4 regions of the Massilia luteola genome follow, and region 3 is predicted to be linked to each of the others. Evidence: predicted binding sites of a transcription regulator. Region 3 holds the regulator's gene; each other region holds the start of a gene.

Region 1 (7,431 bases), on a different contig from region 3:
GGCACCGGAAGAGACCCCGGCCTCGCCCGCCGCGCTGTTCCAGTGCTTCGTCGATGCCGGCGTGCCGGCCGGCGTCGTGGGCCTCGTGTTCGGCGATCCGGCCGAGATCTCGGGCTACCTGATCCCGCACCCGGTCATCCGCAAGGTCACGTTCACGGGTTCGACCCCGGTCGGCAAGCAGCTGGCCGCGCTGGCCGGCGCGCACATGAAGCGCGTGACGATGGAACTGGGCGGCCATGCGCCGGTGATCGTCGCCGAGGACGCGGACGTGGCGCTGGCCGTGCGCGCGGCCGGTGCGGCCAAGTTCCGCAACGCGGGCCAGGTCTGCATCTCGCCGACCCGCTTCCTCGTGCACAACGCGGTCAAGGACGAATTCACGCGCGCGTTCGTGGCGCACGCCGAAGGACTGAAAATGGGCGACGGCCTGGCCGAAGGCACCACGCTGGGTCCCCTCGCCAACGCGCGCCGTGTGACGGCGATGACGCAGGTCGTCGAAGATGCGCAGGCCCGCGGCGCCATCGTCGCCACCGGCGGCAAGCGCGTGGGCGGCGCCGGCAACTTCTTTGCGCCGACCATCCTCGCCGACGTCCCGCTGGACGCGTCCATCTTCAACGACGAGCCGTTCGGCCCGGTCGCCGGCATCCGCGGCTTCGACAGCCTGGAAGACGCGATCGCGGAAGCGAACCGCCTGCCGTACGGCCTGGCCGGCTATGCCTTCACGCGCTCGATCAAGAATGCGCACCTGCTGATGAACCGTGTGGAAGTCGGCATGCTGTGGATTAACCAGCCGGCCACGCCGAGCGCCGAGCTGCCGTTCGGCGGCATCAAGGATTCGGGCTACGGTTCGGAAGGCGGCCCGGAGGCGCTGGAGTCGTACCTGAACACGAAGGCCGTGTCGATGGTCGGCGTCTAAGCGCCTGTCCGGTCGGGTGGACACGCCGTGTCCACCACGTGCCGGCGTGACGCAGGCGTGCGCACCAAATGTCCCCGCCGCCGCTGCCGGGCGTTCAGGCCCTGCCCTACGCCGCGTCCAGCACGACGCGGTTACGCCCGTCGTGCTTGGCGCGATACAGCGCCGTGTCGGCCGTCGACAGCATCGTGCCGACCGGCGTCCCCGGGGCGCTCCAGCACCCCAGGCCGATGCTGACGGTGGCGCGCAGGCGCGTGCCGTCGGCCAGCGCCACCGTGTGCGCGGCAAACGCGTCGCAGATGCGCTGGGCGATGGCGCGGGCGTCGTCCACGGCGCAGCCGGGCAGCAGCACGGCGAACTCTTCCCCGCCCAGCCGGCCCAGCACGTCGCCGCTGCGCAGACATCCCGCCGCCAGGCGCGCGAAGCCGATCAGGACTTCGTCACCCGCCGCGTGGCCGTAGGTGTCGTTGACCTTCTTGAAGAAATCGATATCCATCATCAGCACGGCTGCCGGCCACCGCGCCGGCGCGACCAGCACGTTGTCCGCGCGCGCCATGAAGCCGCCGCGGTTCAGCACCTGCGTCAGCGGATCGTGCGAGGCGGCGTGCTGCAGGCGCGCCAGCAGCTCATTGCGCGCGACCATCACGCTCGCCACGGCCAGCGGCGCCAGCGCCGTCAACGTCACGCCGACGCGCAGCGACATGATCGCTTGCGGGGTATCGACCGGGGCGCCGATCACGAGGACGCCGCTGGCGATGGCGAGCAAGGTCCACATCGAAAACAGCAGCGTGATGCCGGCCGTGGCGAACAGGCTGTACGTCAATGCGCACCACAGCATCGCGGGAATCGGAAAGGCGATCACGCCCGGTCCGCCCAACTGGGTCTCCAACCACAGGCTGCCCGCGAAGGCGGCCAGCGGCGCGACCTGTTCGGGGCGCCAGCTGCGCCAGTCGCTGCGGCGCCTGGGGCCGATCATCCGGCGCAGCAGGTCCGGCATGGTCAGCAGCACCGGCAGGATGGCGATGTAATTGACGAGCTCCGTCGAAAACCAGAACGTGAAGCCGTAGGCCGGCGTGCCGCCGAACAGCGCGGGATGGATGAAGAGACCGCCCACCCCGGCCGCCGCCGCCGCGCTCATGGCCACCGGCACGAAGCGCAGCATCGAGCGCGGGTGGCGCAGGCCGCGCACGTCGTCGCTCATGCGCGCGAGCAGCAGATAGCACACCGACACGCCCATCATATTGGTCGACGTGAGCATGAGCGTCTTCGGCCAGCCGTGGTCCATGTACAGGTCGGCCACGATATAGCCGGCTACGGCGCACAGCCAGTGGGCCGGCCGGGGCGGATGGCCGCGCCGCAGCAGCAGACCGACGAGGACGGCGTTCGTGGGCCAGAATGCCGCCAGCACGCCCGGCGGCGCCGTGTAGATGCCGAAGATGGAACAGACGACCACGATCGCGCCGACGAGCAGCGCGTCTTTCAGGTCGAGGCCGGCGCCCGGTGGGTGTGTTTCAAGTGGTGGTTGCACGGCTGGGACGACGGGTGGATCGGTAGAAGCGACTCCGGCAGATTAGCACAGTTCCATATGGAAACTATTGGTTCTTCGGTGAAACGTATTCGAAACGCAACGCGCATCTGCCGCCGCCCCGCATGGCCGGCGGCAGCCGTGGCGTCACTGGTGTCTTGTTATGGCTTGCCGACGCCGATGCCGCGTCCCGCCGTGCTCATGTAGATCACACCGAACGTATTCATGTCGCCCGCCACGAAATGGCCGTTGCCGGACCGCCGTACTGGTGTGCGCTGTCGTTGATGCGCGTCCAGGTCTGTCCCGTATCCGAAGAGCAAGAATCCCCGAAACATATCCGATGAATTTGACCGCACAGGGTGGTGTAACGATGCCTGGACAAATTGTTCAGGCACCTGGCACCTTTCATAAAGGCGTGGCTGCGCCCCGCGCCTCCAGCACTCGGTCGATCAGGCCGTATTCCGCGCCCTCGGCCGCGGACATGTAGCGGTCGCGGTCCGTATCCTTCTCGATCCGCGCGAGCGTCTGCCCCGTGCGCTCGGCCAGGAGGGTGTTCAGGCGATGCCGCTGGTACAGCATCTCGCGCGCCTGGATGTCGATGTCGGCCGCCACGCCCTGCGAGCCGCCGTGCGGCTGGTGGATCATGATGCGGGCGTTGGGCAAGGCGTAGCGCTTGCCGGGCGCGCCGGCGGCCAGCAGGAACGAGCCCATGCTGGCGGCGAATCCGGTGCACAGCGTGGACACATCGGGCTTCACGAACTGCATCGTGTCGTAGACGGCCATGCCCGCGTACACGGACCCGCCCGGCGAGTTGATGTACAGTGCGATGTCCTTGTCCGGATTGTCCGACTCGAGGAACAGCAGCTGCGCGACGATCAGGTTGGCGGATTGCTCCGTCACCTCGCCGACGAGGAAGATCACCCGCTCCTTGAGCAGGCACGAGTAAATGTCGAAGGCGCGTTCGCCGCGTCCTGTCTGTTCGATGACGGTGGGCACGAGGCCGAGGCCTTGGGGGAAACGCGATGTCATGATGGTCCTTTCGTGGCAAGTCGAATCGCAAAATGGATTCGCTGCCCGCATGACGCTCGCCGCGCACCGCCGTGTGACGGCAAAAAAATAAATCGCCGCCGTGTCACATCCGGCCGCCGCCGCGCGTCAAGTGGCACCACCACCGCAACGAGGAGAATAGCGATGCCATGTATCACCGATACCGACGTCACCGATACCGACGGCGCCCTGTTCGAACGACTGCGCCCGCGCCTGAAAGCGATCAGCGTGCGGATCGTCGGCAGCGAGGCGGACGCCGAGGACGTCGTGCAGGACTGTTTTCTCAAATGGCATGGCGCGGACCGCGACGCACTGGCGACGCCGGCGGCCTGGCTGACGACCGTCGTGCGGCACCAGTCGATCGACCGCCTGCGCCAGCGCGTGCGCGACGCGGCGGCGGCGCAGGCCGCGCTGGAACTGGTGCCCGCCGCGGCGCCCGCGCCGCCGGAAGACGGCCTGCTGCGGCGCGCGGCACTGGCCGGGGCGCTCGCCCGCCTGCTGGCCTGCCTGTCGCCTGCCGAGCGCCTGGCGTTCGTGCTGCACGACGTATTCGACTGCGGCCATGCCGACATCGCGGCGGCACTCGGCCTGAGTCCGGCGAACGCGCGCCAGCACCTGTCGCGCGCGCGCCGGCGCCTGCGCGCGCACGCGGACCAGACGCCGCCTGACGAGAAGCTGTGCCGCGAGCTGATCCGGCGCTTCCATGCCGCGCTGGACGGCCGCGACGTCCCCGCGATGATGACCTTGCTCAGCGACACGCAGCCGATGGCCGTGCGCGCGGGCACGCGGGCGTGTGCCAACGATGCGGTCTATGCCGTGCTGGCTGCGGCTTAGTGCGGCTGCCAGGGCCGCCACACGGAGGCATGCGGAAGTCTGCTATCGGGCCGTGCGGTCAATCGGTTGTGACTGCCGATACGTTTTTCTCGCATGGCGAGATGCGATGCGGGGATAAATGGCCGGGTTCGGCCAAAAGCAGACAATAGATAAACCAGGAATGAAAAAATATCTACTTTATGGGTATCTTGGGGTGATGTTCACCTGCCTCCTTGGCGCAGGAAATTTGACAGAAACATACCAAAAGCCTGTAGTTGCCCTCGGAGTGTTTCTTTTCGGCATTTTTTTGACAATAGGAATGGCTTTCGTTTGGCGTAAAAAAGCTCCCTTGCAAGGACGCGGGCTGAACGTTGAGTTTTCGAAACACCCGATCGTCTACGGCATTTGGCTGCTCGTGGTCGGTGGCTTCGGACTTGCCATGGTCGCTGCTGCAATGACCTTTACGATTTCGCATGCGTTCGGGATCGTTCTCGTCCCCTGGCTAAATTAACTGTAGAGCGTCACTATCAGTTAAGCCCGCCAGCGGACGAACATCGCCCGCATTGCGGGCGTTTCATTTCAGGCGGCGCCGGGCTTCGTACGCTTGCGCAGGCGGCCCATCAGGCCCAGGCCGGCCGCCACCAGCGCCAGGCTGGCCGGTTCCGGCACGCTCCCTGGCACGGGGGCTGGCACGACTTCCTGGAAGCCCGAGCTACCCGATTCGAGCAGCGCCAGCAGGCCCGGATCGATCTGGCCCAGTTCGACGCTGCCCGACTGGATGGCGTGGGATCGCGGCAGCTCGCCCGGCTGCGCAAACAGATACGTGCTGAACTCGCGGCCCGACAAGGTATAGCTGGCCGAGCCCGTGTCAAAACCGAAATACAGGTAGATATCCCCATGGTAGTCGCCGATGTTCTCGGACCAGGCGTCAAAGCTGGTCGGGCCGCCATTGGTCGTGATCGAAGCCGACGTCACGTTCGAGTCGAAGGCGGGGATATAGTTTTGGTAGCCGGTTTGAAAGTCGTAGAACGCGATGGCCTGGTTGGTCGTGTTCTGGACGAACCAGCCGGTCAGCGGCAGGCCGTCGTCGAACGTCACGTTCTTGAAATCGTACTGGATAAAGGCGGCCGACGCCGACATCGACACGCAACCGGCAAACGCGAGAACGAGCAATTTTTTGAGCATGGTTGACTCCGTGGTTGGGGAGCCAGAAGCGACGCAAGAACCGTGCCGCAAAAAAATCCGCAAATAATCAACCACCTAATCGGCAAAAACGGTAGCAGGTGCGGATATCTGTAAAAACCGTCGACATTCCTATTGCATGGCAGCTGCGCCGGCGCCCCAATTACCCCATTTTTTATTCGTCCAGCGGCAGCGTACAATCGCGACCACTTCACTTCTGATCATTTCATTTTTTACGGATGAAAGAAAAGTGATTCGATTTGCCTTGAACGCATCAGTTCTTACACTTGAATGATCCGGACCGTCTTCCGCGCTGAATGTCTGCAATGGGCCCGGTTCCGGTCGGTCGTGATCGTTCGAGACTTTCCGCTCATGCAACCTGCCATGTCCGGTTTATAAATCCTCTAGAACGCGTCAAATACCGGACCGTCGCAAAAGGAATGCTGGCCTGGTTCGTAAGTGCGGCGATGGCGGGATCCGTTATTTCAATGACGATCGCAGCGACGGATCATTTGATGCGGTAGCCTGAGACATCGGACGGTACGCAATGGGGTCGAGTGTCTGAAAAAACTCTACTTCATCATTCTTCCGAAAACACTGAGGTTCATAGCACACAGAGTCCGGTCGCTCGAATCGGAAAGCAGTTTTCCGTCTGCGCCGCGACGAAATCCGGCAGCGCTTCCGAGTAACTATGGCAGTAGCACCCATCGTAATGCAATTCCTGCCACTGGCGCACCATCCCCACGCAACCGCTGTTCGACAAGATCACCTTGACGGGACAGCCGTGCTGGACCGCCATCCGGACGTGCTTGAAGGGCACCTCGAAAAACCTCGGCTGACCTGACGCCGGCTGGGTAAAATCCGGACATCGAACCCAGCCAGCGAGTGTCGTCATGATGAAACCCCGGATCAGCCTTTTTGCCGAGCAGGAGCGCGAAGACCCGCGAGCAAAAATAGGCGATCCTTTGGTAGGCCTGGCCAAACACGTCGATTTCGACGCACTGGCCGCTCGCATTGATGCAGCCGCGCCGAGGCCTTCTCGTGCCAAGGGTGGTCGTCCGCCTTACCCGACAGTGCTGATGATCAAGATCCTGGTGCTGCAACAGTTGTACAACCTGGCCGACGACGCCCTGGAGCACCAATTGCTGGACCGCCGCAGTTTCCTGCGTTTTCTCGACCTGACCGAGAGCAGCAGCATCCCCGACGCCAAGACGATCTGGCTGTTCCGTGACCGACTGGCCCAGGCCGGCGTGGGCAATCAGGTATTCGAGCAAGTCCAGCAACAACTGCTGTCGCAAGGTTATTTGGCGCGCCGCGGGCAAATCGTCGACGCCTCGCTGGTGCAAGCGCCGATCCAGCGCAACAAGCGAGAGGAAGCCGGGACGGTCAAGGAAGGCACGATGCCGCTGGGTTGGAAACCACACAAGCGCGCGCAAAAAGATGTCGATGCGAAGTGGACCAAAAAGCACGGCAGGAATCACTTCGGCTACAAGCTGCACGCCAGCGTCGACAAGCGCTGCAAGCTGATCCGCAAGATCGCCCCCGAGCAATACTAGCCGCGACATCTATGCCGATCGCGGCTACCCCAGCATTGAAAGGGAAATGAGGTTGAAGCAAGCCGGCTGGCGCGTGCACATCCAGCGACGAGGCCACGCGACCAAAGGTATTTCCGAGACACAGAAACAGCGTAACCGCGGTATCGCTACGCCGCGTGCTCGTGTCGAGCATGTGTTTGGCGCCTTGGCCCAAATGGGCGGCAAACTGGTGCGTTGTCTGGGGATCGTACGCACCACATTCGTCCTGCAGCTAAAGGCCGCCGGTTATAACCTCAAGCGCCTCGTCTTTTTGAAGGAACACGGCGTAGCACCGTTCTGAACCAGCAGTTTGGCAGCCTGCGGCTGCCAAACTGACCTCATCCAAGTTCACGTAACTATCGACATCCCGACGACGCGCC
Region 2 (7,431 bases), on a different contig from region 3:
GAAAAGAACAACTGGCTGTCGCAGGAGCGTTTCGCCGAATCGCTGGTGAACCGGCGCGCCGGCCGCTACGGCAACGCCCGCGTTCTCGCCGAACTCCAGCAGCACGGCGTGAAGGGCGACGCATTCGACGAGCTCAAGTCCGGGCTCAAGGACACCGAAGCCAAACGGGCCAGGGAAGTCTGGCGCCGCAAGTTCGGCACGGTTCCGCAGGATGCCGAAGAACGCGGCAAACAGATGCGCTTCCTGCTGCAACGTGGTTTTTCCCAAAGTGCGGTGCGTGCCGCGCTGCAGGGTCGTGACGACGAAGACGACGACATCTGATCCATCCCGCTCGAACATCTTTCGTCTCCGCGCCGGCTTTCTCTCCGGCCGCCTGATCTCAACGTTGTGAATGACCGACTGCCGTCCCGTTTATGACAGTCCGGTGGTGCGGCCACGCTTGCACGCTTGCGTTTTCGCCATCACAAGTTAGCAACATCTCCCGGCATCTCCCCGCCAAAAAAAGCCCTGCGTGACCGAGGATACGGTGCACAGCCCGGCACCCTGTGCTAAACTTTCATGGTTTAAGCAGCGCCGCAAGAGCGGTTGTTGCCGTAGAAGCTGCGGCAACGTGCATCAGGCACAACGGCTGCAAATTTTTTCGCCGCATTCCGGCATTGGTGTTTATGCCCCTGTCTCCACCCGCTCCGCGTAAGCCTCGGCACACGCGCGCCATCACTGTCGACGTGTTCGCGCGCGACGATGGCCTGTGGGACCTCGACGCCTGCATCCGCGACACCAAGACGCATGACATCGCCCTGCCTTCCGGCCCGCGTCCGGCCGGCTTGCCGGTGCACGAACTCAAGCTGCGCGTGACCATCGACCGCGACATGACCATCGTCGACGCCGAAGCGGCGTCCGATGCCGTACCCTATCCTGGTTTCTGCGACACCATCGCTCCTGCTTATAAAAAGCTGATCGGCCTGTCGCTGCTGAAACATTTCCGATTGCATCTGAAGGACCGCCTGTCCGGGGTACTCGGCTGCACCCACCTGACCGAACTCGCGCAAGTCCTGCCCACCGCGGCAATCCAGGCCTTCGCCGACGACGCGATGGCCAACCGTTCGGTCGATGCCTCGACCGAGCGGCCTTACGAACTGGACCGCTGCCACGCGCTGCGCGTCGATGGCCCCGCCGTCGAAACGTACTATCCGCGCTGGTCGCTCAAGGCGGTGCCGGGGTAGTGTCGTCCGGAGTAGACTCCGGATCTGTCGCTTTATTTATCCATTCGCATTTCTAAACTACATCAGTAACAGAAGAAGGGAAGCCAGCATGAAAATCCATGAGTATCAGGGCAAAGAGATCCTCCGAAAATTCGGAGTGACCGTTCCGCGCGGCATTCCATGCCTGTCGGTCGACGAGGCTGTCAAGGCAGCTGAAGAGCTGGGCGGTCCGGTCTGGGTGGTCAAGGCCCAGATCCATGCTGGCGGCCGCGGCAAGGGCGGCGGCGTGAAAGTGGCCAAGTCGCTGGAACAAGTGCGCGAATACGCGAACCAGATCCTGGGCATGCAACTGGTGACCCACCAGACCGGTCCGGAAGGTCAGAAGGTCCGCCGCCTGCTGATCGAAGAAGGCGCCGACATCAAGAAAGAACTGTACGTGTCGCTGGTCACCGACCGCGTCACCCAGCGCGTCGTGTTGATGGCCTCGTCGGAAGGCGGCATGGACATCGAAGAAGTCGCGCACAGCAACCCGGAAAAGATCCACACCATCGCCATCGATCCGGCCGTCGGCCTGACCGACGCTGACGCTGACAGCATCGCCGCCAAGATCGGCGTGCCGGAAGCCTCGATCGCCGCCGCGCGCGCGAACCTGCAAGGCCTGTACAAAGCCTACTGGGACACCGACGCGTCGCTGGCCGAAATCAACCCGCTGATCCTGACCGGCGACGGCAAGGTCATCGCCCTGGATGCCAAGTTCAACTTCGACTCGAACGCCCTGTTCCGTCATCCGGAAATCGTCGCCTACCGCGACCTGGACGAAGAAGATCCGGCTGAAGTCGAAGCCTCGAAATTCGACCTGGCCTACATCTCGCTCGACGGCAACATCGGCTGCCTGGTGAACGGCGCCGGCCTGGCCATGGCCACCATGGACACCATCAAGCTGTTCGGCGGCGAGCCGGCCAACTTCCTGGACGTCGGCGGCGGTGCAACCGCCGAGAAGGTCACGGAAGCCTTCAAGATCATGCTCAAGAACCCGGGCCTGAAAGCCATCCTGGTCAACATCTTCGGCGGCATCATGCGCTGCGACGTGATCGCCGAAGGCGTGATCACCGCTTCGAAGGCCGTGTCGCTGCAAGTGCCGCTGGTCGTGCGCATGAAGGGCACCAACGAAGACCTGGGCAAGAAGATGCTGGCCGATTCCGGCCTGCCGATCATCTCGGCTGACACCATGGAAGACGCAGCGAAGCAAGTCGTTGCCGCTGCAGCTGGCCAAGCTTAATTCGCGAAGGAAATAAAATGTCGATTCTGATTAATAAAGACACCAAAGTCATCACCCAAGGTATCACCGGCAAGACCGGCCAATTCCACACGCGCATGTGCCGCGACTACGCGAACGGCCGTGAAGCCTTCGTCGCAGGCGTGAACCCGAAGAAAGCCGGTGAGGACTTCGAAGGTATCCCCATCTTCGCGAGCGTCAAGGAAGCCAAGCAGAACACGGGCGCGAATGTTTCCGTGATCTATGTCCCGCCGGCAGGCGCCGCCGCCGCCATCTGGGAAGCCGTGGAAGCCGAGCTGGACCTGGCCATCTGCATCACCGAAGGCATCCCCGTCCGTGACATGATGGAAGTCAAGGACCGCATGGCCAAGGCTGGTTCGAAGACCCTGCTGCTGGGCCCGAACTGCCCGGGCCTGATCACCCCGGACGAGATCAAGATCGGCATCATGCCGGGTCACATCCACAAGAAGGGCCGCATCGGCGTCGTGTCGCGTTCGGGCACCCTGACGTACGAAGCCGTCGGCCAGCTGACCGCGCTGGGCCTGGGCCAATCGTCGGCAGTCGGCATCGGCGGCGACCCGATCAATGGTCTGAAGCACATCGACATCATGAAGATGTTCAATGACGATCCGGACACGGACGCCGTCATCATGATCGGCGAGATCGGCGGCCCGGACGAAGCGAACGCCGCTTACTGGATCAAGGACAACATGAAGAAGCCGGTCGTCGGCTTCATCGCCGGCGTCACCGCGCCGCCGGGCAAGCGCATGGGCCACGCCGGCGCGCTGATCTCGGGCGGTGCCGACACGGCACAGGCCAAGCTGGAAATCATGGAAGCCTGCGGTATCACGGTTACCAAGAACCCGTCGGAAATGGCTCGTCTGCTGAAGGCGATGCTGTAATCCTCCGGATTCGCAGTCGATGAAAACGGGACGCATTCGTGCGTCCCGTTTTTTTTGTGCGTTCAGCATGGGCGCACTCTTGCGGGTGCAAGTCCCGCTGCGAGCTGGCCACAGCGAGCAAAGTGAAGCGCAACTGCGGAAGGGTGACTGACCGTGGAAAGGAGGTGCGGAGCGAAGCTGCGAGCCGATGAACAAGAATCGGATATGAGGCGCTGCCAAGCAGCATGAGCGGGCAAGAAGCCGCAAAGCTCTTTGGTCAAGGCGAAGCGGCGTAAATCCGGCCCGTATCCCGATTCGTGCCAAGTCGATACGACGAGCTGACAATTTTTGTCGCGATTCAACAAAATCTGTCGAGCTGACAAATTTCGCCATGTCCGATGACAAAAATTGTCATGCGGCAATGCGGAAAATGCGCGAAAACCCACAATTTGGTAGCACATTGCTAACGATTTCCTATGGAAACGACCTGGCACGTCGGTTGCATATAGTAAAGGGCAGAAGCAAGCAGTACTGGATACGAAATACCCTTTTAATTTGCAGTGCCCCCAACCTGGAGAGACATCATGAAAGCACCGAAAATCGTCAAGAAAGCCCAAGCCGGCTTCACCCTGATCGAACTGATGATCGTTGTCGCGATTATCGGTATCCTGGCCGCCGTCGCTATCCCGGCTTACCAGAGCTATGTGACCAAGTCGAAGTTCACGATGGCTTATCAGGAAATCGCCTCGGGCGAAACCGCTTTCGATGACCTGCTGAACAACGGTGGGACCCCGGCCGCTGTCGCCGACATCAAAATGCCGGCAGCGACCAAGAACTGCAGCGCATTCGCGGTCACCGGCACCACGATCCAGTGCACCATCGTCGGCGGTCCGTCGGATGTGAATACCCACACCGTCACGGTGACCCGCGGTGACGACGGCCACTGGAGCTGCGGTACCACGGTTGATCCGAAATATGCTGGCACGACCGGTTGCGTCGCAGGTTCGTAATCGCGATCCAGCTGAAGAAAACCCCGCTACGGCGGGGTTTTTTCTTGGGGCCCGGTCTTGAACCTGTTCACAAACGAGGAAATCATGCTGACGGAAATGCAGGCCGGCCAGGCGCGCGACTGGACCATGGGCAACGTTCGAACGATGCCATTCTGTGTGCTCTTGTGCGCAGCCTTGTACGCGAACTTCCTCGTCGTGGCAGGACATGACCGCCAGCGTATCCTTGAAATCGCTGTGCTGCTCGTGGGCGCTGTCATGGTCCTGGTCCGACGCCGCCTCAAGCTTCGCCCGCTATTCGAGGGCCCTGCCGGCATCTGCCTTGCGACATTCTTCGCGCTGGGGATCACCAGCGGCACGATGGCATTCTCGCCCCGTTTCGCCTTGTTCGAAGTTGCGGCGCTGTTCCTCCTTTATCTGCTCGCGACGCAGGTCGGCGACGAAGTCGTCCGCCGCGGACCGGCAGCCCTTCGCCTCATCCTGCAAACAACCGCCGCGACCGTCGTGTTGTACAGCGTATATTTCTTGGTCGCCTATGTAAGCGCCTTCTGTTTTGGCAATCCACTGACACCCGACGACTTTGCGTGGGGATTCAGCAATTTCCGCTTTTTTAATCACGTTCAGACGTCGATCCTGCCGCTGTTCGTGCTGCTGTGCTGCCTGACTGCCCGCACCGACCGATTGCGGCCGCTGTGGCTGGGCGTCACAATCTACTGGTGGACGGCACTCATCGCCACCACGGGGCGCGGAACGCTCGTCGGTATCGCGATGGGCTGCACGATCATCGCGATTGTCCTGCGCCGTACCGCAATTCCTTACCTGAGGATGGCCGCGTTGACGGCGGCACTGGGCCTCGTGACGTATTTCATACTGCTGGTCGCCGTTCCCGCAGTCCTCGGGGCACAGGGGATGCGGGCGATTTCCTTTGTGGTCGAGCGTACGGCCAACGATCCCGCATCGGGACGCATGTTCCTCTGGCGTCGCGCTGCCGACCTGATCACGCAACATCCTTTGCTCGGCGTCGGACCAATGCATTTTGCCCATTACGCCGGCGACCTGCACATCGGCGCCCATCCGCATGACTGGCTCATGCAGTTCGGCAGCGAATGGGGACTGCCTGCGCTGGCGTGTCTGCTCGCAACGATCGTGCTGGCACTTCGTGCACTTCTGCACGCCGGCCGCAAGATCGCGGAAGGAGACATCGCCAACCAGACCATTTTCGCGGCTCTGCTGATGGGAGCGGTCGCGATCCTGGTCGACGGGCTCGTGTCCGGCCTGTTCGTCATGCCACAGAGTCAGCTTGCAATTGCTTTGTATCTCGGCTGTGCAATCGGGTGGTACAAGACCGTTTTGCCGGCTCCATGCCCCGCCGCACCCAATATCGTAGGGGGAGCCGGCGGTGCGTTGCTCGTGGTGGTCGCCATGGCTGGGGTGGCCGGCGTTTGGCAGGACGTGGTCGCGCGCTACGAGCAACAACCTCTCACGGCTGCCCAGGAAGCGGCGAACCAGGGGCAGCACTGGCCACGGCTGTGGATTACTGGCTATTTTTAAAGCAGAGACGGTCAGGACTCAGACGATCTTCTGCCGATCCGCCAGCAACGCCTCATACGTCAGATTCTGCAACAGCGTGTAGTGCACCGGATCCAGATCCACGAACTGCACGCCATACGCAAACCCCTCGGCCTGCTCCGGCCCGCCGGACAGTGCGCTGATGTTGCGCACGGCCGCGCGCGTGCGCACGCGGATTTCCTGGTTGTTCGGCGGGGCCAGCAGGGCGAATTCCAGGTCGATTTCGTCTTCGTCCTGGGGCAGGCTTTTCTTCGATTCGATTCGCGCGCCATTTACGCTCAGGTTCGTCAACAGGCAGTCGGCGCCGGGCACGGCACTGTTCGCCGGGATGATCCTGGCGGGAATGTCCACCTTCACCCGCATGGCCGTGCGCAGGCTCGTGCCCTGGATCGCGCGCGGGAACGAGATGTGGGCGTACAGCACCGGCCGGCCGAAAACGCGCTCGACCGTGCAGGCGAACGAACACACGTGGATGCCGGAAAACACGCGCATCGTCAGGCGCTCGCCTTCGACGAGCGGGATCGGCATGCCGTTGTCGGTCGGGATCTTGACGATCAGGTATTCGTCCTTCAGCCAGCCGATCAGCGTCGAGAAATGCTGCACCGGCTTCAGACGCCGGTGCGTGATGAATTGCAGGCGTACGCCGACCTGCAGGTTCATCGATTCGAATTCGAATTCCTGGGGCTTGAGTTCGCGTTCCGCTTGCGGGTCGTTCATGGTTTTTTCAATCCTCGAAGCCGGTCATAGTAGCACCGGGGAAAATCTTTTGGCAGTTCGGAAATGAAAAAAACGCCTGCGGGGGCAGGCGTTCTCTGGGATCCACGGGTCGAGACGCGCGGATTTACTGTTTCAGGTGCTGGTCCAGCCAGCCGATGACGGTGTGATGCCACAGCAGCGAGTTGGCGGGTTTCAGGACCCAGTGATTCTCGTCCGGGAACACGAGCAGCCGGCTTTCGATGCCGCGGCGTTGCAGCGCGGTGAACGCGGACAGGCCTTGCGCCATCGGGATGCGGAAGTCGCGGCCACCGTGCACGACGAGCATCGGCGTCTTCCATTTGTTCACGTACAGCACCGGGTTGAAGCGCTCATGGTTTTCCGGCACGGTGAAGTACGGACCGCCGTTTTCCCAGTCGGTGAACCATTGTTCCTCGGTCGAATAGGCCATGCCGCGCGTGTCGAACACGCCGTCGTGGTTGACGATGCATTTGAAACCGTCGGACCAATTGCCCTCGATCCAGTTCATCATGTAGCCGCCATACGAGGCGCCCAGTGCGCACGCGCGCGAGCGGTCCAGCCAGGCATATTTCGCCTCGGCCGCGGCCAGGCCTTTTTTCAGGTCGTCGAGCGGCTTGCCACCCCAGTCGCCGCTGATGGCGTCCGTGAATTTCTGGCCGTAGCCGGTCGAGCCGTGGAAATCGATGAACACGGTGGCGTAGCCGGCGCCCGCGTACACCTGCGGGTTCCAGCGGTAGCTCCAGGCGTTGCCGAAGCTGCCC
Region 3 (7,431 bases):
TGACCTTGCGAAAGGGAACATGCTGCAGACTCCGCTGACCATCCAACGGCTATACGACGACAACCGCGACAGCCTGCAACTGGGCTGGTTCGCCGGATTCCCGGGCGGCGAGCGCCAGATTTCCGGCGACGCCGTCTCGGCCGCGGACCAGGTGGGTCACCTGAACCTGATCCACCCGGGCCGCATGCAGGTGTTCGGTCACCAGGAACTGAATTACTACCAGCGCTTGAAATCCGGCTCGCGCAGCCACCTGATCGGCGAACTGATCGCGGGCGGGCCGCCGGCCCTGTTCATCGCCCAGGGGCTCGACACGCCTCCGGACATCCTCGCCATCTGCGACGAGCAGAATATCCCGCTGTTTTCGACGCCGCTGCCGGCCGCGCAGGTGATCGACTACCTGCGCGTGTACCTGTCGAAGAAGCTGGCGCAGCGCGTCATCATGCACGGCGTGTTCATGGACGTGCTGGGCGTCGGCGTGCTGATCACGGGCGACTCGGGCCTCGGCAAGAGCGAGCTGGGCCTGGAACTGATCTCGCGCTCGCACGGCCTGGTCGCCGACGACGCCGTGGAATTCTCGCGCATCGCCCCGAACATGATCGAGGGCCGCTGCCCGCCGCTGCTGCAAAACCTGCTGGAAGTGCGCGGCCTGGGCCTCCTCGACATCAAGGCGATCTTCGGCGAGACGGCCGTGCGCCGCAAGATGCGCCTCAAATTGATCGTCCACCTCGTCAAGCGCGGCGCGCTGGACGAAGAGGTCGAACGCCTGCCCTTCCACTTCCCCACCGAGGACGTGCTGGGCCTGCCGATCCGCAAAGTGGTCATCCCCGTCGCGGCCGGCCGCAACATCGCGGTGCTGCTGGAGGCCGCGGTGCGCAATACGATCCTGCAGTTGCGCGGGATCGATACGCTGCAGGAGTTCATGGAACGGCAGCGGCAGGCGATGAGCAGCGATTAGCGCTGCAGTGCAGTGCGGAGCCGTGCTCCGCGAAACCCCTGCTCCACCAGCGGCAGGCGATGAGCAGCGATTAGCGGTGCGGTGCGGTGCGGTGCGGTGCAGTGCGGGCCAAGCATGCGACATCGGATCCCCGCCTGCGCGGGAAACGTTGTCGAGGCTGGGTACGCCAAATCGTCGTTCCCGCGCAGGCGGGAACCCAAGTTCCCTGTTGCAAATACCTCAACCATAAGCCTGGTGCACTGCGGTAAACATCGGCCGATGCTATCATCGCCGCATGCGCATCCTACTCATCACAGGTATCTCCGGCTCCGGTAAATCCGTGGCCCTGAACGTCCTCGAAGACGCAGGCTACTACTGCGTCGACAACCTTCCTCCGGCCCTGCTGCCGGCCCTCGTCGGCAACGTCGACGGCGGCGCGACCCGCCGCATCGCCGTCGCCGTCGACGCGCGCAGCGCCGAATCGCTGGCCGAACTGCCGACGACGGTGGCTACCCTGCGCGACGAAGGCCACCAGGTCAAGGTGATCTTCCTCACCGCCAGCACGCACTCGCTCGTCGCGCGCTTTTCCGAGACGCGGCGTAGCCATCCGCTGTCGCACGAACTGCGTCCGGGCGAGAACCCGGCATCGCGCCGCACGCTGATCGAATGCATTTCGGAAGAGCGCGACCGCCTCGGCCAGATCGAAAAGATGGGCCACGTGATCGACACGTCCGAGCTGTCCGCGAACAAGCTGCGCGCCTGGGTCAAGGAGCTGGCCGAGGTCACGTACGCGCCGCTGACGCTGTACTTCGAATCGTTCGCGTTCAAGCGCGGCGTGCCGCTCGACGCCGACTTCGTGTTCGACGTGCGCGCCGTGCCGAATCCGTACTACGACCTCACCTTGCGCCCGCTGAACGGCAAGGACGCACCCGTGATCGCCTTCCTCGACGCGCAGCCGCAGGCGGCCGAACTGCTGTCCGACATCCGCGCCTTCATCGCCAAGTGGCTGCCGTCGTTCAAGAAGGACAACCGCAGCTACCTGACGGTGGCCGTCGGCTGCACGGGCGGGCAGCACCGGTCCGTGTACATGGCGGAGCGCCTCGGGTCTTATTTCGCCGACACGGAACGGGTCGTCGTGAGGCACCGCGAGCAGCCCTGAAGCGGCAGACGTGACGCGTGCGCTGTCGCGGGCACGGGGTGCGCGCCCTACGGTGACTGTCGTGGGCACGATCACGCGTGACACAAGTCCGTAGGGTGGGCAACCTTTGCCCACGCGCAGAGGCAAACGACCGGATCACAGGTCGCGCAGCGGATGCGCGTGCGCCGGCCACACGGGCGCGAAGAACCACGCGACCATCTCCGGCGTGACGTCGGCCAGCAGCGGCGGATTCCAGCGCGGCGCATTGTCCTTGTCGATCACGAGCGCGCGCACGCCCTCCAGCACTTCGCCGTGTTCGAAGGTGCGGCGCACGAGCGAGCGTTCCATGCGCAGGCAGTCGGCCACGCCGAGACTGGCGCCGCGCACGAGCATCTCGCGCGTCACCGACATCATCAGCGGCGAGCGCTGGCGCATCGTGGCCAGCGTCTTTTGCGCGAACGGGTTCGCGTCCGTCTCCAGCGACGCCATCACGGCCGCCACGGAATCCGCGCCGAAGTGGCGGTCGATCGCATCGCGCTGCGCCGCCAGCTCGCCCGTGCCGGCCTGCGCCGCATACGGCGCCGCGAACGCGCGGATCGCGGCGGCCAGTTGCGCGCCCGGCGTCGCGTCGACCAGCGCGCGCAGGGCATCCAGCTGCGCCGACGGCACGAACACGTCGGCCAGCCCCACGTAGATGGCGTCCGCGGCGCCGATGGTCACGCCGGTCACGCCGAGGTAGTGGCCCAGGCGGCCCGGCGCATGCGACAGGAAATGGCTGCCGCCCACGTCCGGAAACAGGCCGATGTTCACCTCGGGCATGGCAATTTTGGAACGCTCCGTCACGATGCGCAGGCCGCAGTCCGGCCCGCCCTGGGCGATGCCCATGCCGCCGCCCATCACGACGCCGTCCATCAGCGCGATATACGGCTTCGGATAAAAATGGATCAGGTGGTTGAGGGCGTATTCCTCGGTGAAGAAATCTTCCAGCAGCGGGCTGCCCGTCCGCGGCGTGGCCCTGCCGGCCTCGTGGAAGAAGCGGATGTCGCCGCCGGCACATAACGCCTTCTCGCTCGTGCTCGTAATGACGACGGCGTCCACGCCGGCATCCCCGCGCCAGGCGAGCAAGGCCGCGGTGAGCGCGCGGACCATGTCCAGCGACAGCGAGTTGAGGGCTTTGGGGCGGTCCAGGGTGATGATGCCGGTGCGGTTGGCGACCCGCGTTTGCACGTGTTCGGTCATGTCTCGTGTTATTGAAGTGTTATTGGAATAAGCAGAACCGCATTCTAACGCGCATGGGTGGCGCATAAAATCGAAAAGGGCGCCGATGCGCCCTTTGTCATTGATGCTGCTGCACGCGTGGCATCACGCGGCGGCGGGTTCTTCCTCTCCCCCTTCGGACATGCGCTTGATGCACGCGTTGTCATGATCCTTGAGCATTTGCTTGTACTTGACGACCTGGCGGTCGAGGCGGTCCATCAGCATGTCGATCGCGGCATATAAATCGTGCGCGGCACTGGCGACATGGACGATCTTGCCTGCGAGACGCAGATTGATCTCGGCTTTCTGGCGTTTTTCTTTCTCGGTGAGATTGTCGATGCAGAGGATGACGTGGGAGTCAATCACTTGATCGAAATGGCGGGTAATGCGTTCAAGCTTGTTCTGTACGTATTCTCGGATTGCTGGGGTTACATCGAGATGATGTCCGCTGATAGTGAGATTCATACACACTCCTTTGAAGATTCGCTGCCGTGCCGTGCGCGCATCCGGGCATGGAGGCAGCGTTGTTGCCAGAGCTTGCTGCAAGAGCTTGCTACTAGAGCTCGCTACAAGGATTTGCGGAGACTGACGGGAGGGATCTTCAGCGCCTCACGGTATTTGGCGACCGTGCGCCGCGCGATAACCATTCCCTGTTCCCCTAGCATCTCCGCGATCTTGCTGTCGGATAAAGGGTTCTTGGGGTCTTCTGCTCCTGTGAGTTGTACGATGAGGGCCCGTATTGCCGTCGACGATGCTTCGCCTCCCGCTTCGGTGGCAACGTGACTCCCGAAGAAATACTTCAACTCGAACATGCCGTGCGGGGTCAGCATGTATTTCTGAGTTGTGACTCGAGAAATTGTGCTCTCGTGTAGACCTAGTGTATCAGCTATCTCACGTAAAACAAGGGGCCGCATTGCGACGGCGCCATGCGAGAAAAAGTTGCGCTGGCGATCCACAATGGCCTGGGCCACGCGCAGGATCGTGTCGAAGCGCTGACGCATATTCTTGATGAGCCACTTGGCTTCCTGCAACTGTGCTCCCAGCTGGGATTCCGATTTCCCCTGCTTCATCAGCGCCGCATACACGCTGTTGACGCGCAGGCGCGGCATCACTTCCGGATTCAGCTGCACGCTCCAGCCGTCCTTGGCGCGGCGCACGATCACGTCCGGCACGACGAAGTCTGACACATCCGACGCGAACGCCGCGCCCGGATGCGGATTGCACTGGCGGATGATGGTCTGGGCTTCGCGCAGGTCTTCGTCGTCGCAGTCCAGCGCCTTTTTCAGCTTGTTGAATTCGCGCTGCGCGAACCACGTCAGGTATTTCTCGACGATGACCAGCGCCATGCGCCGCGTGACGAGCGGCACGCCGGGCATGCGCCGGATCTGCAGGGCCAGGCATTCTGCCGCGCTGCGCGCGCCCACGCCGGGCGGGTCCATGCTCTGCACGAGGGCCAGCGCCATGCGCAGTTCCTCGAACTCGATCTCCAGTTCGGCCGGCAGGCGCGCGTGGATGTCGTCCAGCGGTTCGTCCAGATAACCATTGTCGTCCAGCGCGTCGACGACGAGTTCCACCAGCGCGCAGTCGCGCGCCGCGCAGCACGTCATGCGGACCTGTTCCATCAGGTGCTCGCGCAAGGTGACCGGGCTCGCTTCCAGCTGCGGACGGCCGTCCTCGTCCTCGCCGCCGCTGCCGCTGCTGCGGCCGAATTCGCCCCAGTCCTCGCCGCCTTCGCTGCCGGCGCCTTCGCCGCTGTCGCCGCCGGCATCGGCGCCGCTCTCGCCGCTGCCGTTCTCGGCGGGCGCGCCGCCCTCCGCGCTCGGCCCCTGCGCGGCCGGCGCCTCACCGGCCTGCATCGATGCCGGCGCGCTGTTGATGGCGCCGTCGGCCAGCAGGCGTACGGAGCGGTCGAGCGGATCGTCGAGCCGTTCGAGCAACGGGTTCTCGCTCAGGGCCTGCTCGATTTCCTGGTGCAGCTCGAGAGTCGACAGCTGCAGCAGCCGGATCGACTGCTGGAGTTGCGGCGTCAGTGCAAGGTGCTGTGAAGTCTTGAGTTGCAGCGTCTGTTTCATGACTACATTCGGAAGTGTTCGCCCAGGTAGACGCGCCGCACCGATTCATTGGCGATGATGTCGTCGGGACGGCCGGATGCCAGCACCGCCCCCTGGTTGATGATGTAGGCGCGGTCGCAGATGCCCAGCGTCTCGCGCACATTGTGGTCCGTGATCAGCACGCCGATGCCGCGCTCCTTCAGGAAGCGCACGATACGTTGGATCTCGATGACCGCAATTGGATCCACGCCGGCGAACGGTTCGTCGAGCAGCACGAAGCGCGGATTCGTCGCGAGGGCGCGCGCGATCTCCACGCGCCGCCGTTCCCCGCCCGACAGCGACAGGGCCGGGCTCTCGCGCAGCTTTTCGATCTGCAGCTCGGTCAGCAGCTCGTCGAGGCGTTCGGCGATGCGCGTCTTGGTGAGCGGCTTGCCGTTCTCGCGCTGCAATTCCAGCACGGCGCGGATGTTCTCTTCCACCGTCAGCTTGCGGAACACGGACGCTTCCTGCGGCAGGTACGACAGTCCCAGCAGGGCGCGCCGGTGGATCGGCAGGCTCGTGACGTCGGTGCCGTTGATGTCGATGCTGCCGGCATCCGACGGCACCAGGCCCACGATCATGTAGAACGACGTCGTCTTGCCGGCACCGTTCGGGCCCAGCAGGCCGACGACTTCGCCGCACGCGACCTGCAGCGACACGTCGCGCACCACCAGGCGCTTGCCATAGCTCTTCTGCAGGCCGTTGACGACCAGCGTGCTGCCGCCGCATTCGGCCGGCGGGATGTCCGTATGGGCCTCCATCGTGCGGACCTCCGTCATTGCTTGCCCGCCGGCGTGGCACCCGCGGCCGGCGCGGGCGTGCGGCGCGGCTGCAGCGTGATGCTGCCGCGGCCATTGCCGGGCTTGTCCGCGCCGCTGGCGTCGTTGCGGCCGACCAGCACTTCCTTGCGGTTATCGTAGGAGATGAATTCGTTGTCCATTTCCTGCGTGACCTTCTGGCCTTCGAGCTGGCGGATCATGGCTTTCGAGAACAGCTTCACGAGGTCGTTGCGTTCGTCGTATTCGATGCGCTGGGCCTGGCCTTCGTCCCACAGGTCGGGGCCGCCGTCGCGCTTCTGGCGGAAGGTCGCGAGCTTGCCCGGATCCGCGGTCAGGATGAACGTGTGATAACCGTCCGGCGCTTCCTTGACCTCGGCGCGGTCCGACTTGAGGACCATGGTGCCGCGCGTGATGATCACGTTGCCGGTGACGACATAGTTCTGCGTCACCAGGTCGCTGTTGGCCTTGTCGTACTTGATGTTGACCGGCTTGAGGGCGTCCGCCCTCTCGGCCGAAGCAGCCAGCGGCACCAGCAGGAACATGGCGGCGGCGAGTATTTTCTTCATTCGTTTATCCTCTCAATTGGCTTCAGCGCGGCGGGCGCGGTGGGCGCGGCGGATAGGTGGCCGAGCCGCGGCCGCCCAGCGCGATCTGCTGGGTGGCGTTGTTGGCCTCCATGCCCACGGCGTCGATCGACGCGCTGCCGAGCGTCATGTGGACCGGCCGGTCGGTCTTGGCGATCTCGTCGTCCGTCAGCAAGGTCAGGACCTCGGTGCGGATCCGCAGCGGCTGCGACGTCGCGTTGCCGGGGCGCTGGATGTCGACGTTGCCGGTCAGGTCGATCTGGTTCTGGTTCTGGTTGACGAGCGCGTGCTCCGCCGTCATCGTCATGGGCGGGTGTTCGGCCGTGAGGCTCTGCACCACGGGCTTGTCGACGAGGGCCGTGTTGTCGGCCGGGCGGTGCGTCAGGCGCTCGCCCGAGATCACGTAGCGCGGCTTGCCGGCCTCCGACATGCGCACCCAGCTGAAGTTGTCGACGATGTAGTCCGGCTCGTTGCCCGCATTGGCGCCCGGCGTGGTCTCTTCGCCCTGCATCACCTGCACGAGCCAGAAGCTGCCGAACGCAAAAAACACGGCGGTCAGCATCAGGGCCAGCAGGCGCCAGCGGTGCGCGGTGCGCTTGTAGTTGGCAGGGGCCATGGCTGCGCTTATCCTGAAATTAACCGAAATACG
Region 4 (7,431 bases), on a different contig from region 3:
CGAGGCGGCCCTCATGATGCACGGCTGGATCACCACCCACCACGATACCTACGACCAGCGTTACTACCGGGAATGGATGCACGAGCTGCCGCCGATGCAGCACGCCCGGCGCGGCAACTCGATCGACGTGCACCACGCGATCCTGCCGGAGACGGCGCCGGTGCGCCCCGACCCGGACAAGCTGCGCGCCGCGGCCATCCCGATCGCCGGCGCGCCCGGCCTGGCCACGCTGGCCCCGGCCGACATGGTGCTGCACAGCGCCGTGCACCTGTTCTTCGACGGCGAATTCGACAAGGGCTTGCGCGACCTCGTCGACATGCACCGGCTGCTGGGCGAATTCGGCGCGCAACCCGGGTTCTGGGACGCGCTGCCGGCGCGCGCGCGCGAACTCGAGCTGGGACGGCCGCTGTACTATGCGTTACGCTATTGCCCGCGCCTGCTCGGCACGGTCGTCCCGCCGGCGGTGCAGGCGGCCGTGGCCCCGGCAGGGCCGAATCCGGTCCTGTTGTGGCTGATGGACCGGTTGTTCGGACGCGCGCTGCTGCCGCTGCATGTGAGCTGCGAGGGTATATCCAGCAGCCTGGCGCGCTTTGCGCTGTACGTGCGCGGGAACTGGCTGCGCATGCCGCCGCTGCTGCTGGCGCGGCATCTGTTTCATAAAGCGTTTATCACGAAGCATGACGAGTCGCAGGCGGCCTGAACCTTTTAGGCGCGCCCGGCGACCCCAACAGGAGCGGCCACTGCCGGGGGAATATGTCGGAACCGTTTGATATCGACCAGGACTGGGACGCCGTCGTCGTCGGCACCGGCATGGGTGGCGCCACGCTCGGTTACGCGCTGGCGCGCGCCGGCCGCCGCGTGCTGTTCCTCGAAAAGGGCGCCGCCCACCCGGACCTCGTCGGCCGCTACGCCGAAGACGACTTCCCGCGGCCGGAAGCGCCGCAGCCGGCGCACCGCGACATCCTCGCGCGCGCCGGCCGCTATCCGGACCAGATCGTCGACCGCTCCGGTCCGCGTACCCAGCGCTTCGTGCCCTTCATCGGTTCCGGGGCGGGCGGTTCGAGCGCGCTGTACGGCATGGCGCTGGAGCGTTTCTTTCCCTCCGATTTCGCCGCGGCCGACCACTACCAGGCACCGCCCGGGGCCGATCTGCCGCCGCGCTGGCCCGTCGCCTACGACGAGCTGGCACCGTACTACGACAAGGCCGAGCAATTGTTCCGCGTGCGCGGCACGGCGGACCCGTTGCGTGCGGACGGGCAGCGCGAGCACTTGCTGCAGTCTCCGCCGTTGACGCCGGCGTCCGCGGAACTGTTCGGCTTTTTCGAAGGCCGCGGCCTGCATCCGTACCGGTTGCCGCTGGCCTGCGAGTTCGTGGCCGGCTGCAGCGGTTGCCAGGGTTATCTGTGCGGCCGCGCCTGCAAGAACGACGCCGGCCGGATCTGCCTGGAACCGGCCTTGCGCGACCACGGCGCCCGCCTGCTCGACGATTGCGAGGTCGTGGCGCTGGAAGCCGACCGCAGCCGCGTGACGGGCGTCGTGTGCGAACGACGCGGCGCCCGCTTCACCGTGCGCGCTCCCATCGTGGTGCTGGCCGCCGGCGCCCTCGAGACGCCGCGCATCCTGCTCGGCTCGGCATCCGGCACGTGGCCACAAGGCGTCGCGAACGCGTCCGGCCTCGTCGGCAAATACCTGATGCGCCACCACATCGACCTGTACCTGATCGCGCCGAAGCTCAAGGGTGAGTTCGACAATCGTCAAAAAGAGCTCGCCTTCAACGATTTTTATTTGTTGGACGGACAGAAACTCGGCTCCGTGCAATCCTTCGGCCGCCTGCCGCCGCCGGCCACCCTGGCGGCCTCGGTGGCCGACGACCTGCGCCAGGGACCGCTGCCGTGGGTGGCGCCGTTGTTCAAGCTGGCCAAGCCGTTCGTCACGCCGGTGCTCGACGGGTTCGTGCATCGGCGCATGATCCTCGCGGCGACGCTCGAGGATTTCCCGTATGCCGACAACCGCGTCGAACCGGCGCGCGACGACGCGGAGAACGCCCGCCTGGCCATCGAATACCGCGTGCGCGACGCCGACCGCGCGCGCATCGCGGCGTTTCGCGCGCGGATGCGCGCGGTGCTCGCGGGCTACAGCGTGAAACTGATCAAGCAGGCCGAGAACAACCAGCGCATCGCCCACGTGTGCGGCACATGCCGGTTCGGCGACGATCCCGCACAGAGCGTGCTCGACCGCAATAACCGCGCGCACGGGCTCGCCAACCTGTACGTCGTCGACAGTTCGTTCTTCCCGTCGTCCGGCGGCACCAACCCGAGCCTGACGATCGCGGCGAACGCCCTGCGCGTGGCGGATTATCTGCTGGCGCAGGCCTGACGCGGCTTTATTTATTCATCATCCATCGACAAGGAGATCGCCCATGCGGCTTTCCGACTTAAAAGGCCATTGGGCGCTGGTCACCGGCGCGTCGTCCGGCATCGGCGAGGAATTCGCCCGCCAGCTGGCGCAGGCCGGCATGCGGCTGGTGCTCGTGGCGCGGCGTGAAGAGCGGCTGCTGGCCGTCGTCCAGGCGTTGCGCACGGAGTACGGCGTCGAGGCGCGGGCCATCGTGGCCGACCTGGCCGATCTCGCCGCCGTGGCGCGCATCCGCGCGGAACTCGACGGCGCGGGCATCCGCGTGCGCCTGCTGTGCAATAACGCGGGGGCAGGGCGCTGGGGGCGGTTCGAGGCGACCGATGCGAGCGTCTACGACGAACTCAACACGCTCAACACGACCGCGCTCGTCGCGACGTGCCGCCGCTTCTTCGACCATCTGGCCTCGTTCCCGAGCAGTGCCGTGATCAATGTATCGTCGGCCGCGGCCTACCAGCCGGTGCCGTATATGGCCGTGTACGCGGCGAGCAAAGCCTTCGTGCAGAGCTTCAGCCAGGCGCTGCATGGCGAGTGGAAGGCGCGCGGGATCCTCGTGCAGACCCTCGTTCCGGGCCCGACGGCCACGGAGTTCGACGCCAAGGCCGGCGCCTACGAGAGTGCCCTCGTCGAGCGCGATGCGCCGGCCGACGTCGTGCGGGCATCGCTGGCGGGACTGGAGCGCGACGTGCCGGTCGTGAACGCGGCCAGGGGAACCTACAAGCAGCGCGTGTTTGCCGGGCTGGCGCCGCACGCGATGGTCATCCGCGAAGTCGGCAAGATGTTCAAGCCGCCCGAAGGCAAGTGAAACGGCAATAAAAAAACCGCGGTCGAAACCGCGGTTTTTTCATGAAGCCGGTCCGGCAGGCGGATTAGGCCTTCGGAGCGCGACGACGACGCTGTGCGCCGACCAGACCCAGCATGCCCATGCCCAGCAGCATCATGGTGCCCGGTTCCGGCAGGGCGAAGGTGTTCGAGCCGTCGACCTTGAAGACGATGTCGTGCGCGGTGTCCACGGTGTAATCCGGGAACAGGGCGCTGCCGCCTTTCTGGAAGTTCAGCGTAGCCGAGTTGCCAGCCGGGAAGTTCAGGTTCGATTCGAAGTTCACGCCGAACAGCAGGTGGGTCACGCCTTGCAGGTAGGCCGGGTCGATGAAGTCGCCAGTCTCGACGATGTCTGCGTTCAGCTTGGTCGAACCCTGGCCGCCGGCGCCAGCGATCGTGAAGGTCGACTGGGTGTTGTTCGGCACGATGGTCAGCAGGGCGATCAGCTGGCCGTCGTCGAAACCGGTGCCGCCGGTGGTCGAGGCGTTGGCGGCGGTGTCGTAGTAGATCGCGACTTTGTTGTCGGCAGCCGTGCCGGCCAGACCGAACGTTGCGGTCGTGCCTGCCAGGCTCGTGACTTTTTCGGTCAGCTTGGCGACGATCGTGAATTCGAAAGCCTTGCCGGCGCCTTTGGTGCCGTTGGCGTTGAAGTCCAGGCCCGAGTCGAACGCGTTCGTCGTGTTGCCGTCGATGCTGGCCAGGTTCGACTGGTACAGGAATTGGAAGTTCTGGCCGACGCTCAGCGGCGAGCCGAACGGGCCGACGCCTTTCGCAACACCGCTACCGGTCGTGTTCCAGTCCAGGGTCGTGGCATCCGATGCCAGGACGTTGGTGCCATCCTTCAGGGTGAAAGCTTGTGCCGACGATGCGGCGAGTGCGAAACCAAGGGCGGCTGCGACCGGGATCAGCTTGCGAAACGACTTCTTCATATTGGCTCCAAGTAATCTGCTGGTTAAATTTGTCGGGGGAGTAGCCCGTTTTGATCGCGGGCTTATACCCAAGCTAAAGCAAGCCCCATGCCAGCCTGTGCTACCCTGTTTAGAATCAAGGACTTAAACAATAAAACAAGAGAAATCGTAAACTGCCGGATGCGTGATGTAAAAAATTCCGACAGTCAATTAATCGACGTCGGAAAGCACGGTGTCGTCGTCGTCCACCCTGTGCGCCGGCGCAAAGCGGTGGAAAGCACGCACCCCTTCCAAAAAGGCGGCCATGCGTTGCGGCGCCGGATAACTGGCGAACGCATCGGCCACCCGCCGCGCCGCGGCCGTCAAGGCCGGATCGTCGAGCATCGCGCGCACCTGGCGTGCCAGTTTCTTCGCGCGGAAGCGATCGGCGCGCAGCAGCGCACCGGCGCCCGCCTTGATGACGCCGCTCATGTTCAGGAACTGGTCGAGATTGCTGGCGACGCCCAGCACCGGCACGCCGGCGGCCAGGGCCTGCTGGCTGGTCGGACTGCCGCCGTTGCACACGACCAAGCTGGCGCGCTGCGCCGCCAGGTCGCCCGGCAGGTAGGGCGCGACGAAGGCGTTCGCCGGCGCACTGGCCACGTCGATCGTCCCGGCGGTGGCCGCGATGACGGTCACCGGCAGCGGCGCCAGTGCTTCCAGCACGAGCGGCAGCAGGCGGCCCTGGCCGGAACTGCCGAGCGTGACGTAGACGATGGGTTTGTCTTGCGGCACTCGGTCCCACCACTCGGGCTTGGCCAGCGGCGGTGCCCAGATGATGGGACCGATATACGCATGCTGCTGCGGCAGGCTTTTCGGCGGGAACAGGTCGGGAACGTCGGCGTACATGCTGTAGTCCGCATCCGTATAGACCTTGCGCAGGTCGGTGCCCAGCGAGGGCAGGCCGTAGTTGCGGCGCACGCGGTTGAGCGGGACGGAATGCGAGGCGAATGCGACCGGACGCGCCATGCGGAAGATCGCATTCGCGATGCGGATCGGCAGCAGGCGCGTCAGCGGGATGTGCGGCACCGCGTAATGCTGCACGACGTACGGGCTCCAGTACGCATTCATCAGCGACACGTAGGGAATCCGGCGCAGCCGCGCGCTGACGGACAGCGACAGGCGGAAGTCGCCGACGACGATGTCGGGACGGACGGCGTCCAGGACGCGCAGGTCGTCTTCCACGTAGCCGGTGAGGGTCGCCGTGTTGTACACCGGCTTGCCGCCCGCGAGCGCATCGAGGAATTGCTGGCTGGGAATGCTGTGGATGGTCCAGCGGGTGAACTGCGTCCCGTTGAAACAGAAGTCATAGCCTTCGGCGCAGGCGAAATGCACGTCGAAGCGCGCGGGATCGAGGGATTGCGCGAGCGCGATGGGACGTCCGACGTGGGCCAGCGTCACGGCTTCCGCAAAGAACAGGATTTTGATACGTTCCATAGGGGCGTTGATCGTGAAAGGGTTGCGGGAACGTGCCAGGCAAACGACGCCGGCGGCGCGGGATGCCCGCGCCACCGGTTACTTCATCAGTTCTTCGAGCGGCTTGCGCAGCGAACGGGCCTGGGGTGCGGGACCGGCGCCGAGGCGGCCCATGAAGACCGGATGCCCGTTGCCGGTGCCGATCAGCTTGTGCAGGCGCTGCTGCAATTGCCGCGCCGCGCCATGCAGTTTCTCGACGGTCGAGAACGATTCGCCGTGCTGCACGTAGGCCGAAAAGATCAGGGGCGTCATCTCGGGCTGCATGGCCAGGCCCAGGTGGGTGAGCGTGAGCCAGAAGCGCTGCACGGCGCGGCCGGCGGCGACATGATCCTCGACGGTTTCCGGCGCGTGTCTGGCCATGATGACGAAGTGCGCGGCGCAGCGCAGACCCGGCACGAGGTCCATCTGCAGGCGCGGCGCCCAGGTGCCCATCAGGCGGTTCATCATGGACAGGCGACCCCAGCTGACCATCGCCCATTTCATCAGGCGCAGGGTGGCGGCGTCGACGCCCAGGGCCTGGTCGGGCACGCGGTCGGGGCTGTGGCGCGCGTTCCAGTGGATGATGCGGCGGTGCACCTCGTAGGCTTCCGGCATCGTCAGGCGCAGCTTGGCGTTCGAAAACATCAGGCGCGCGGCGGCCATCTTGCCGCCGAAGCCTTCGATCCAGCGCACGTCGTAGCCGTCGCCGACGGCATCCTCGAGGGCGCGTTTTTCCTCGGGCAGCAGGGCGCGCGTGCTCATCGCGCGGCGCTGCACGCTGCGGGTCGTGATCGCGCCGATGAGCGGACTCGGCGTCACCGTCGGATCCTGCACGAAGCGCACGTCGAACACGGGCAGGTGATCCTGGTCGTCGGGACGCCGGGTGATCTCGGTCCGCAGGCCGTGGGCGGTGGCGGCGATCGCCATCGTTTCCAGCAAGGTGCCGTGCGACAGCTGGCTCGGGCGGCCGCGGAAGTCGTACACGGTATCCTCACGCGTGTCGTAAAAGTGCACGGCGACGTGGTCGGGGCCGAGCACTTCGAAACGCCAGACCTGGGTGTTGTCGCCGCTCGGCGCCCAGCGCGCCAGGTCGAGGATGTCGTGGATCGTCTGCGGGAGGTTCATGCCTGTACCGCTTTCCCTGCCAGCTGGCGCGTCATCTGGCGCTTGCCCACGGCGATCATCAGGCGGTGCAGCGGATTGCCGTTGCCGCCCGGGCGCCAGGTATGGGCCAGCTTGTTGCGATAGGCGTCGAACTGCACGCCGTGCGGTGCCGCCAATACCTTGCCGCGTCCGAGCAGGATCTTGAGCGCCTCGGTGGCGACGATGCCGGCGCACAACTGGCAGGCCATGAAGGTCGACGGACCGCGGCGTTCCACGAAGTTGACGGCCTCCGGCACCACGAGATAGGGACGATGCAGGCCGGCCGGCGCGAGGCCGACGACGAAGCGGATCGCCTTGTCCAGTTCCGGCAGGTCGCCCCACTGGAAATATTCTTCGAACGTCATCTGCCCCGGCATGAAGTTCAGCAGGGCGGCTCCCATGCCCAGCGGCGCGGCCGTCGTGGCCGGGATGCCGAGGCGGGCGCAGGCGGCGAACGTCTGCTGGCGGGCGTCGAACGCAAAGAAGTCGAGCGCGTCGACGTACAGGTCGACGCCGTCCAGGAATTGATCGAGATTGCCCTGGTTGACGCCGTCAGGAAAGATCTTGATGTCGATTTCGGGATTGATGTCCTTGGCCATGCGGGCCAGGACCTCGGCCTTGGGCTGGCCGACCGTCGACATCATGGCGCCGA

Evidence for each region. Region 3 encodes sigma-54, which starts transcription at its own class of promoters, with help from an activator protein. Its sites were predicted from a motif close to TGGCANGNAANCTGCTTT; they were not measured.
Region 1: a site for sigma-54 is predicted at 5,511-5,528, ahead of U9J41_RS16870 (PEP-CTERM sorting domain-containing protein). Genes of this name have one in related genera too.
Region 2: a site for sigma-54 is predicted at 3,848-3,865, ahead of U9J41_RS22990 (pilin). Genes of this name have one in related genera too.
Region 4: a site for sigma-54 is predicted at 4,239-4,256, ahead of U9J41_RS10320 (PEP-CTERM sorting domain-containing protein). Genes of this name have one in related genera too.

Annotation. Positions count from the first base shown of each region.
Region 1 is NZ_JAXOFN010000016.1:36,669-44,099, forward strand. It holds gene U9J41_RS16845 (NAD-dependent succinate-semialdehyde dehydrogenase) at 1-913, shown strand, start outside; gene U9J41_RS16850 (GGDEF domain-containing protein) at 1,020-2,438, opposite strand; gene clpP (ATP-dependent Clp endopeptidase proteolytic subunit ClpP) at 2,841-3,464, opposite strand; gene U9J41_RS16860 (sigma-70 family RNA polymerase sigma factor) at 3,627-4,316, shown strand; gene U9J41_RS16865 (hypothetical protein) at 4,435-4,806, shown strand; gene U9J41_RS16870 (PEP-CTERM sorting domain-containing protein) at 4,875-5,480, opposite strand; partial or broken gene U9J41_RS16875 (thiamine pyrophosphate-dependent enzyme) at 6,136-6,492, opposite strand; partial or broken gene U9J41_RS16880 (IS5 family transposase) at 6,374-7,352, shown strand.
Region 2 is NZ_JAXOFN010000027.1:61,869-69,299, reverse strand. It holds gene recX (recombination regulator RecX) at 1-321, shown strand, start outside; gene U9J41_RS23005 (DUF2889 domain-containing protein) at 666-1,223, shown strand; gene sucC (ADP-forming succinate--CoA ligase subunit beta) at 1,312-2,481, shown strand; gene sucD (succinate--CoA ligase subunit alpha) at 2,499-3,380, shown strand; gene U9J41_RS22990 (pilin) at 3,944-4,369, shown strand; gene U9J41_RS22985 (O-antigen ligase family protein) at 4,427-5,917, shown strand; gene U9J41_RS22980 (flagellar brake protein) at 5,936-6,652, opposite strand; gene U9J41_RS22975 (S9 family peptidase) at 6,777-7,431, opposite strand, start outside.
Region 3 is NZ_JAXOFN010000005.1:146,349-153,779, forward strand. It holds gene U9J41_RS08505 (PTS sugar transporter subunit IIA) at 1-3, shown strand, start outside; gene hprK (HPr(Ser) kinase/phosphatase) at 20-955, shown strand; gene rapZ (RNase adapter RapZ) at 1,230-2,093, shown strand; gene U9J41_RS08520 (enoyl-CoA hydratase/isomerase family protein) at 2,229-3,311, opposite strand; gene hpf (ribosome hibernation-promoting factor, HPF/YfiA family) at 3,435-3,794, opposite strand; gene U9J41_RS08530 (RNA polymerase factor sigma-54) at 3,896-5,401, opposite strand; gene lptB (LPS export ABC transporter ATP-binding protein) at 5,404-6,198, opposite strand; gene lptA (lipopolysaccharide transport periplasmic protein LptA) at 6,195-6,764, opposite strand; gene lptC (LPS export ABC transporter periplasmic protein LptC) at 6,787-7,398, opposite strand; gene U9J41_RS08550 (KdsC family phosphatase) at 7,418-7,431, opposite strand, start outside.
Region 4 is NZ_JAXOFN010000007.1:67,062-74,492, forward strand. It holds gene U9J41_RS10305 (nucleotidyltransferase domain-containing protein) at 1-700, shown strand, start outside; gene U9J41_RS10310 (GMC family oxidoreductase) at 754-2,376, shown strand; gene U9J41_RS10315 (SDR family NAD(P)-dependent oxidoreductase) at 2,420-3,217, shown strand; gene U9J41_RS10320 (PEP-CTERM sorting domain-containing protein) at 3,282-4,163, opposite strand; gene U9J41_RS10325 (glycosyltransferase) at 4,353-5,618, opposite strand; gene U9J41_RS10330 (nitroreductase family protein) at 5,697-6,761, opposite strand; gene U9J41_RS10335 (ThiF family adenylyltransferase) at 6,758-7,431, opposite strand, start outside.